2 regions of the Cellulosimicrobium sp. SH8 genome follow, and region 1 is predicted to be linked to the other one. Evidence: riboswitches for the same ligand, from Rfam matches in the RefSeq annotation. Region 1 holds a riboswitch; the other holds the start of a gene.

The links. A riboswitch is a leader RNA that binds a small molecule or an ion and turns the genes downstream of it on or off. The one in region 1 is predicted to bind thiamine pyrophosphate.
Region 2: linked by a shared signal. The riboswitch ahead of NF338_RS20745 (TenA family protein) and the one ahead of NF338_RS08830 (ECF transporter S component) in region 1 are both predicted to bind thiamine pyrophosphate.

The regions. Positions count from the first base shown of each region.
Region 1 covers NZ_JAMXMH010000005.1:154,613-158,817, forward strand. The annotation lists gene NF338_RS08825 (ABC transporter ATP-binding protein) at 1-833, opposite strand, end outside; gene NF338_RS08830 (ECF transporter S component) at 826-1,488, opposite strand; TPP riboswitch at 1,596-1,715, opposite strand; gene NF338_RS08835 (hypothetical protein) at 1,803-2,243, shown strand; gene NF338_RS08840 (Rv2578c family radical SAM protein) at 2,307-3,971, shown strand; gene NF338_RS08845 (DUF1330 domain-containing protein) at 3,999-4,205, opposite strand, start outside.
Region 2 covers NZ_JAMXMH010000018.1:4,266-8,470, reverse strand. The annotation lists gene NF338_RS20760 (VOC family protein) at 1-61, opposite strand, end outside; gene NF338_RS20755 (alpha/beta hydrolase) at 182-826, opposite strand; gene NF338_RS20750 (VOC family protein) at 823-1,749, opposite strand; TPP riboswitch at 1,839-1,963, shown strand; gene NF338_RS20745 (TenA family protein) at 1,954-2,706, shown strand; gene NF338_RS21015 (helix-turn-helix domain-containing protein) at 2,813-3,289, shown strand; gene NF338_RS20735 (DUF6882 domain-containing protein) at 3,379-4,205, shown strand, end outside.

The DNA.
Region 1 (4,205 bases):
AGACGGACCGCGAGCGGCAGCCAGCACCCCCGGTCGGCGAGGTCGCGCGCGTGCTCGCGCAGGACGCGGTCGGTGGGGCCGTGCGCGACGACCCGACCCTCGCGGCCGAGCACCAGGACCGTGTCCGGCAGCGCGCCCAGGTCGTCCAGGCGGTGCTCGACGAGCACGACCGAGCGGTGCCGCGGCGCCGCGTCGTGACCGTCGTCGGGCCCGGGGCGGCGCGCGAGGCCGGTGACGAGCGCCCCGACGTCGTGGGCGGAGGCGGGGTCCAGCAGCGCGGTGGGCTCGTCGAGGACGACGAGCTCCGGGTCGGCGACGAGCGCCGCGGCGACGGCGACGCGCTGCGCCTCACCGCCCGACAGCGCGTGGGTCGGGCGGTCGTGCAGGTGCGCGGCCCCGACGGCGGTGAGCGCCGCGGTCGCGCGGGCGTCCATGGTGCGGGGGTCGGCGCCGCGGTTCTCGAGCGCGAACCGCAGCTCCTCGTCCACGCGCGCCAGGCAGAGCTGGTCACCGGGCCGCTGCTGGACGAGGCCCACGCGCGCGGCGAGTGCGGGCGGCGGCACCTCGCGCGGGTCGAGCCCGGTCACCCGCAGCCGGCCCGCGACGGTACCCGGGAGCGTGTGCGGGACGACGCCGACGAGCGCGCGCAGGAAGGTCGACTTGCCGCACCCCGACGGGCCGAGGACCAGCAGGCTCGTCCCGGCGGGGACGGTGACGTCGACGCCGTCGAGCACGCGGGCGCCGTGGTGCCCGAGGCGCACGGTCAGGCCGTCGGCTGCGACCGCGTCGGGGGCGACGGCGTCGGGCGTGCCCGTGACAGCGTGCTCAGCCACGGCGGGCCGCGCCGATCGCGAACGCGTCGAGGGCGCCTGTGCGGGCGAGCGCGTCGCCGAGGAGGCGGGCCGCGAGGCCGCACAGCACGACGCACGACACGACCTGGACCCCGAGCCGGAGCATCGCGTAGTCCTGCCCGAGCCAGCCGAAGCGCACGGCGTTGAAGGCGAACGTGACGAGCGCGGCGCTCACGCCGGACGCGACGAACACCCACCAGCCGAACCGGCGGTACCTCGTGAGCGCGAACGGCAGCTCGGCACCGACGCCCTGGACCAGGCCCACGACGAGCAGCAGCGGCCCCGCGGGGGAGGTGAGGAAGACGACCTCGACGAGCGCGGCGAGGGTCTCGGCGAGGATGCCGACCCCCGGCTTGCGCACGATGTACGTGGCCAGGGGACCGACGACGATCCACGCGCCCGCGAGGACGTTCGCGGCGAGGTCCGCGAGGGGGCCCATCGCGAGCTGGAGCGGGGCCCAGAGCTGGACGAACGCCCAGTACACGAACCCGAAGACCACGCCCAGGACGGCGATCAGCACCGTCTCGTGCAGCGTCAGCCCGCGACGCCGCGCGAGGCGCCCGTTCGGCGGCTGGTCGGTGGGTACGGCGGCGGCGCTCGGAGTCGCCTGCTGCGGGGTGGTGCGGGGCTCGGCCATGCGGGTTCCCTCCGTCGGGCCCCCGGGGCGAGGGGTGCACGACGGCGCGCCACCGCCGGCCTGCGCGCACGGCCGGGCGCGGGCGCACGGGCACGAGCGCGCAGGGGACGGTGACGTCGGCCCTGCTCCCTTCGCTGGTACGAACCAGATCAGGTTCCACGGGTCTGCAGGAGGGACGGGTGTCCGGCCTGCACTCTCAGCGCTCGTGCGCTCCCCGGGGGCGTTCGGCCCGACCCTAGGCCCTCGGCGCGGCCCGGACAATCCCGGCGTCTCAGCCAGCGGGATGCGTCGCCGGGGCGTGAGAGCGTGGCGGGATGACCACGGACAACGACCCTGCGGCGGTCACGGAGCTCGACCGCCTCGACGAGGCCGTCCGGTCGGCGCCCGCCGGAGACACGACGGCGCAGATCGCCCTCTGGCGGCAGGCGGCCCGGCTCGACACCTGGTTCTTCATCGCGCGCGGCCCCGAGGACCGGCCCCGCCCGTACGCGGTGGCCGCCGCCCAGGGGCCGATGATCTGCCTCTACAGCAGCGCCGGCCGCGCGAAGGAGGCCGCGCTGGCCCTCGGGCTCGCCGCAGAGGGCGACGCCGTGCCGCTCCTCGGGGTCCCGGTGCCGGCCGCGATCGACTACCTCGCCTCCTTCGGTGCGGCCGGCGTCGTCGGGGTGGCGCTGGACCACCCCCGGATCGGGCACCACGTGCCGCTCGCGAACCTGTCCCTGCTCAAGCCGTGGGTCGCAGGGGACGCGGGGTAGGCGTCGTGCGGGCGGCCGTCCCCGGGGCTTGACGTCGAATCGAACACCTGTTCGAATGTGCGGGTGAGGTGGGACGGACAGGCGCTTGGCGCGGACGACGGCGCTCTCCCGGGGCTGGAGCGGGCGGGCCTCGTGCGCAGCGTGCGCACGCCCGACTTCGCGGGCATCACGTTCCACGAGGTGACGGCCAAGAGCGCGCTGTCGAAGGTCCCGGCGATGTCGCGCATGCCGTTCCGCTGGACGGTCAACCCGTACCGCGGCTGCAGCCACGCCTGCTCCTACTGCCTCGCGCCGTCGACGCCGGTGCTGCTCGCCGACGGCACGCAGCGGCCGATCGGGGAGCTGCGCGTCGGCGACGAGATCGTGGGGACCGCACCGCACGGCGCCTACCGGCGCTACGTGCGCACGCGCGTGCTCGACCGTTGGACCACGCGCAAGCGCGCGTACCGAGTGACCCTCGCGGACGGCACGCGCCTCGTCGCGAGCGGCGACCACCGGTTCCTCACCGAACGGGGCTGGCGACACGTCGTCGGCGGGGCCGGTCGCCGCGCCCACCTGGCGCTGGGCGACGCCCTCGTCGGCCCGGGGGCGGCCGCGCTCGCGGACGGGCGGGTCGCGCTCGAGGGCCGCGACGTCACGGGCGACGAGGCGCTGCGCGTCGACTCGCTCGAGGCGCTCGACGGGCCGGGGGAGGAGACCGAGCTCGTCGACATCACGACCGGGACGCGGGACTTCGTCGCCGCCGGGGTCGTGAGCCACAACTGCTTCGCCCGGCCCACCCACCAGTACCTCGACCTCGACGCGGGCGAGGACTTCGACCGCGAGGTCGTGGTCAAGGTGAACGTCGACGAGGTGCTGCGCGCCGAGCTCGCCCGCGCGTCGTGGAGCCGCGAGCCCGTCGCGCTCGGCACGAACACGGACCCCTACCAGCGGGCCGAGGGGCGCTACCGCCTCATGCCGGGCATCATCGACGCGCTCGCGGGCTCCGGCACACCCCTGTCGGTCCTCACCAAGGGCACGCTCCTGCGCCGCGACCTGCCGCTGCTCGTCGACGCCGCGTCGCGCGTCGAGGTCGGGATCGGCGTCTCGCTCGCGCTGCTCGACCCGGCGCTCCAGGCGAGCGTCGAACCCGGGACACCGTCGCCGCGTGCCCGCCTCGACCTGATCCGCGCGGTCCGCGAGGCGGGCCTGCCGTGCGGTGTCATGGTCGCGCCCGTGCTGCCGTGGCTCACCGACTCCACGCGCGCGCTGACCGACCTGCTCGACGCGGTGCAGGACGCCGGGGCTACGGGGGTCACCGTGCTGCCCCTGCACCTCAAGCCCGGAACGCGCGAGTGGTACCTGGGCTGGCTCGCGCGCGAGCACCCGCAGCTCGTCCCCGGCTACGAGCGGGTCTACGCCCGTGGCGCGTACGCCTCGAAGGCGTACCGGTCGTGGCTGTGGGACCGCGTGCGCCCGATGCTCGAGGCGCGCGGCTTCGCGGTGTCCGGACACCGCGGTCCCGCCGGCGTCGAGGGGCGGTACCGCCGGGGCGAGCTCGGGGGCCTCGGCACCGCGGTGCACGACCTCGACCCGCCGACCGACGGCGTCTACCCGACGGGAAGCCTCGCACGGGTCGCCCACGAGCCGGGGGCCCGCCGTGGGCACGACGGGGCGCTCGCGGGCATGCCGGTCGACGGAGGTGGGCTCGACGTCGTCGGTGGGGGAGTCGAGCAGGTCCTGTTCTGACGCCTGCGCGAAGCGGCCGTCGCGGCGTCAGACCGACTGTTCGGTGCCCACCGCGCCGACCCGGACGATGTCCGTCCGGGCCACCGCCCGGTCGCGGACGTCCGCCAGCGCCCTGCGCGCGGGGTCGGCCAGGTATGCGGCGAGCGCGTCGTCGTCCGGCATCTCGATGACCTGGACCTCGGTCGGCAGCGCCGCGTCCTGACCGGGCAGCGCCCGCACGCGCGACAGGACGCG
Region 2 (4,205 bases), on a different contig from region 1:
AGAAGACGAGCGACTTCTCCACGTCGGCCACGGAGAGGATCGGGAAGAGGCTGCGGAACATCGGCCTGGCTCCTCGGTGCGCACGGCTGGGTGTGCTCCCATCGTGCGCCCCTGACGCCGGGCGCGCGTCCCGGCGGGGGCCGCGCCCGGTGTCTCCGGGGGCGGCCCGCCCGTGCCCGCGTCAGGCCGCCGCGTTCCCCACGGCGTCGTCGAGGAAGGCTCGGACGTCGGCGAGCTCGCGCGCGTCGATGCCGTGCGCGAGGCCGGGGTAGACGCGCTCGACGAGCGTCGAGCGGCCGGGCAGCCACGCGGCCGTGCGGTCGATCGCGTGCGGGGCGATGACGCGGTCCTCGGCGCCACGGCCCCAGAACACGGGCGGCCGGGACGCGGCGAGCGCGGCGTCGGCGGGCTGCTCCGCGCCCTGGACGAACCCGCCGAGGACGACGGTCGCCGCCACGCGCTCGGGGCGCGTGCGCAGGAGCTGCGTGGCCATGAGCCCGCCCTGGGAGAACCCGACGGGCACGACCTGCCGCTCGGGCACGAGCTCGGCGTCGACCCAGGCCCAGACTGCCTCGGTCGCGCGGGCCACGGGCTCCGGGTCGGGGTCGCCGGGTGTGACGATCGGGAACCACGCGAAGCCGCCGTGGGGGAGGGCGAGCGGGGCGCGGAGCGACACCCACGGGGCGCCGAGGTGCGGGCCGAGGCCCGCCAGGTCGTGCTCGTGCGAGCCGAACCCGTGCAGCAGCACGACGACGGGCCCCGCGGCGGGCGGACCCGCTGGGTCGGCGTCGGAGCGGACGGCGACGAGGGCGGCGGGAGCGCTCATCGCGCGAGCAGCTCGTCGGTCGTCGTGCCGGGCACGGCCAGCGTGACGCGCGTGCCCCACGGGTCGTGCACGACGACGGAGCGACCGTCGTCGGCGTGCTGCAGGCCGCGGGCCTTCAGCCGGGCGACGAGCGCGTCGAGGTCGTCGCGGCCCGGGACGGTGACCGCGACGTCGCCGAGCCCGAGGCTCGCGGCGCGCGGGCCGGCGCCGGCGCTGTTCCAGACGTTCATCGCGACGTGGTGGTGGTACCCGCCGGCGGACGCGAACAGGGCGCCGCTGTACTCGGTGACGGTGGCCTCGAACCCGACGGCGTCGACGTAGAAGTCGCGCGCGGTCGCGATGTCGCCGACCTGCAGGTGGACGTGGCCCACCCGCCCGGCGAGGGCGGGCCCGGCGTCGACCGCGTCCTGGGACAGGTTCGCGCGCAGGTACGCGTTGGGGTCCAGGTACTCGGTCGCCATGAGGATCTGCCCCCGCTCGCGCACCCACGTCTCCCGCGGGCGGTCGGTGTACAGCTCGACGCCGTTGCCCTCGGGGTCGGTGAAGTAGAACGCCTCGCTGACGAGGTGGTCGCTCGACCCGACGAACGCGCCGCGGCGGTCCTGCGCGGCACGGTAGACGGTCGCGGCGAGGCTCGCCGCGTCGTCGAAGAGGAACGCGGTGTGGAACAGCCCGGCCTGGCGTCGGTCGACGGCGGGCAGGCCGGGCGTGTGCACGAGCCGCAGCATGGGCGTCGTGCCGCGGCCGAGGACGCGGTGCACCTCGGTGCCGCGCGAGCGCTCCTCGAGCGGGGCCAGCGCGAATGCGCCCGTGTAGTAGGACGTCATCTGCTCGAGGTCGCCGACGCGCAGCGTGACGGCGTCCATGCTCGTGGACGGGGACAGGAGGCGGTCGGTCGGCGCGCCCGGGGTGCTCGTGGTCATGTCTGCTCCAACTTGTTGTCGCTACAACTATATTCCCACACGCCGCCGGATGCTCCCGACGCGGGCCGTGCTTCCTTGCTAGGGTCGCGGCGAACCACGCGGGGCGTCCCGCCCGGGCAGCCGGGCCGAGGGACTGAGACGAGCGGTACGGCCGCCCGGACCCGTCGAACCTGATCTCGCTAGCACGAGCGGAGGAACGTGGGCATGACGACGCCTGCTGCCATCACCCTGAACCCTGTCCTCGCGGACGACCCGACCGCGCTCGTTCGGCCGGGGGAGACCGGCTTCACGGTCGACCTCGCGCGCCGGTACGCGCACCTCTTCGACGAGTTCTACGACCACCCGTTCCTCGCCGGCCTGCGCGACGGGTCCGTCGAGCCGGCCGCGGTGCGGCACTACGTCGGCCAGGACCACCAGTACCTCACGGCCTACCTGCGCTGCTACGGGCTCGGCATGGCGCTCGCTCCCGACCGCGAGTGGGCCGCGTACTTCCACGAGAAGGCCGGGTTCCTGCTCGACGACGAGTCGCACGCGCACCACGCGATGTGCGACTTCCTCGGCGTGACGTACGAGGAGGCGCAGACGAACCGCCTCGCCCCGGGCGCCCAGGCGTACGTCGACCACATGCTCGCCGCGGGCCGCGACTCCCTCGGCGTGCTGCTCGCCGCGCTCCTGCCGTGCCCGTGGACCTACATCTGGTCGGCGCGGCGGTTCTGGCTCGGCGAGCGGGAGACGACGCCCGGCGCGATCGCGGACGACCACCCGCTCGCGGGCTGGTGGGAGTTCTACGCCGCCGAGCGGACCGAGGGCGTCCTGGCCGACCTCCGGTCGCGCCTCGACGCGCTCGCCGCCGACGCGGGCGAGGCGGAGCGCGCCCGCATGGAGCGCGCGTTCGAGCTGAGCTGTCGGCACGAGATCCGGTTCTGGCAGATGGCGTGGACGCTCGAGCGGTGGTGACGCCCCTCCCGGACCGGTGAGCCGCCCGACGTCGGGCCTTACGCCAGCAGCAGATCCTCGCCCGGGTGCCTCGGCACCCGGGCGAGGGCGCGGGTAGCGTGACCGCATGGACGCGACGAGCGCGGTGCCGAGCATGGCGGCGAGCCCCCGGCCCCGAGAGGGTGGGCGGCCGGAGCCGCTCCTGCGGCACGTCATCGGCGGGATCCTCCGGCGGGCCCGGCTCGCGCAGGGGCGCACCCTGGTCGACGTCGCGGCCTCCGCGCGCGTCTCGACCGCCTACCTGTCCGAGGTGGAGCGCGGTCGCAAGGAGGCGTCCTCCGAGGTGCTGGCCGCCGTCTGCGGCGCGCTCGGCCTGCGCCTCGTGGACCTCGTGGCCCGCACGGGGGAGGAGCTGCGCCCCGTCGCCCCCGTGCGCGTGCTCTCCTCCGTCCGCGAGCGCGGCGCGCTCTCCGCGCCGCGGCACCCCGCCCCCGCCGGCGAGCCCGTGCGCGACCTCCCGGTCGCGCGCACCACGCTCGCGACTCCCACGCTCGCGGCGCGCCCGCCCGCGCGCGCCGCCGACGTCCTGCTCCTCGCGGCCTGAGCCCCGCGGGTCGTCACGCACCTGGCGCTCCCGCCGGCACCGCGTGTCGCGCCCCGGTGCGGCGAGGTGGACGCCGTTACCGTCGAGGCATGACGGAGCCGCAGACCGCGCACGGCACGGCAGAGCAGACCGCCCCGGTCCTCCAGGAGCTCGTCGACGACGCCGCGTTCCTCTCGCACGAGCACCAGCTCCACCTCGTCGACCACCACGGCGACGACGCGTGGGGCGCCGAGATGACGACGGGCACGTTCACCTTCACCGCTGACACCGGCGAGACGACGACGTGCCGGCTCCAGTTCCTCGGCACGGCCGCGCCCGGCCCCGGGAGCTGGATGTGGGCGTGGAACAACGTCAACGACTTCCCCGACGACGTGCTGCGCGCCGCCGAGAAGACCCGCGAGACGGGCCTGCGCGAGGCGGCGGAGGCCGAGCTGCCGCTCACCGACGACCTCCCGTACCGCCTCGCGCTCGCGGCCAAGGCCGTCACCGGGTCCTGGACCCACTACAGCGCCCCCGTCGGCGGGGGGACGCGCGCGTGGTTCCTCCTCGACGCCGACGGTCTCGCGCTGCCCGCGCCGAGCGTGCCGCGCGTCGTGCGGGTGCTGAGCGAGGGCCTGCTGTCCGTCACGGTCGTCGACCACCGCCGCGCGGTCGCGTCCTACGCGGCCGCGCGCGGGCTCGAGACGTCGGACGACGACGGCGCGCTCGTGCTCGTGCTTCCTGACGGGAGCGTGGCCGTCCGGTTCGACGAGCGTGGCCGGATCGCCGGCATCGCGGCGACGGCGCGCCCGGTGTCCGCGCCGGCGCGCGATCCCGAGCCGGGAGCAGCGGGTCCGGACGCCCACGCGCCAGACGCGGACACCGCCGTCGACCCGGACGCGGACTCCGCGGACGTGCCCGACGCGGACACCGCCGA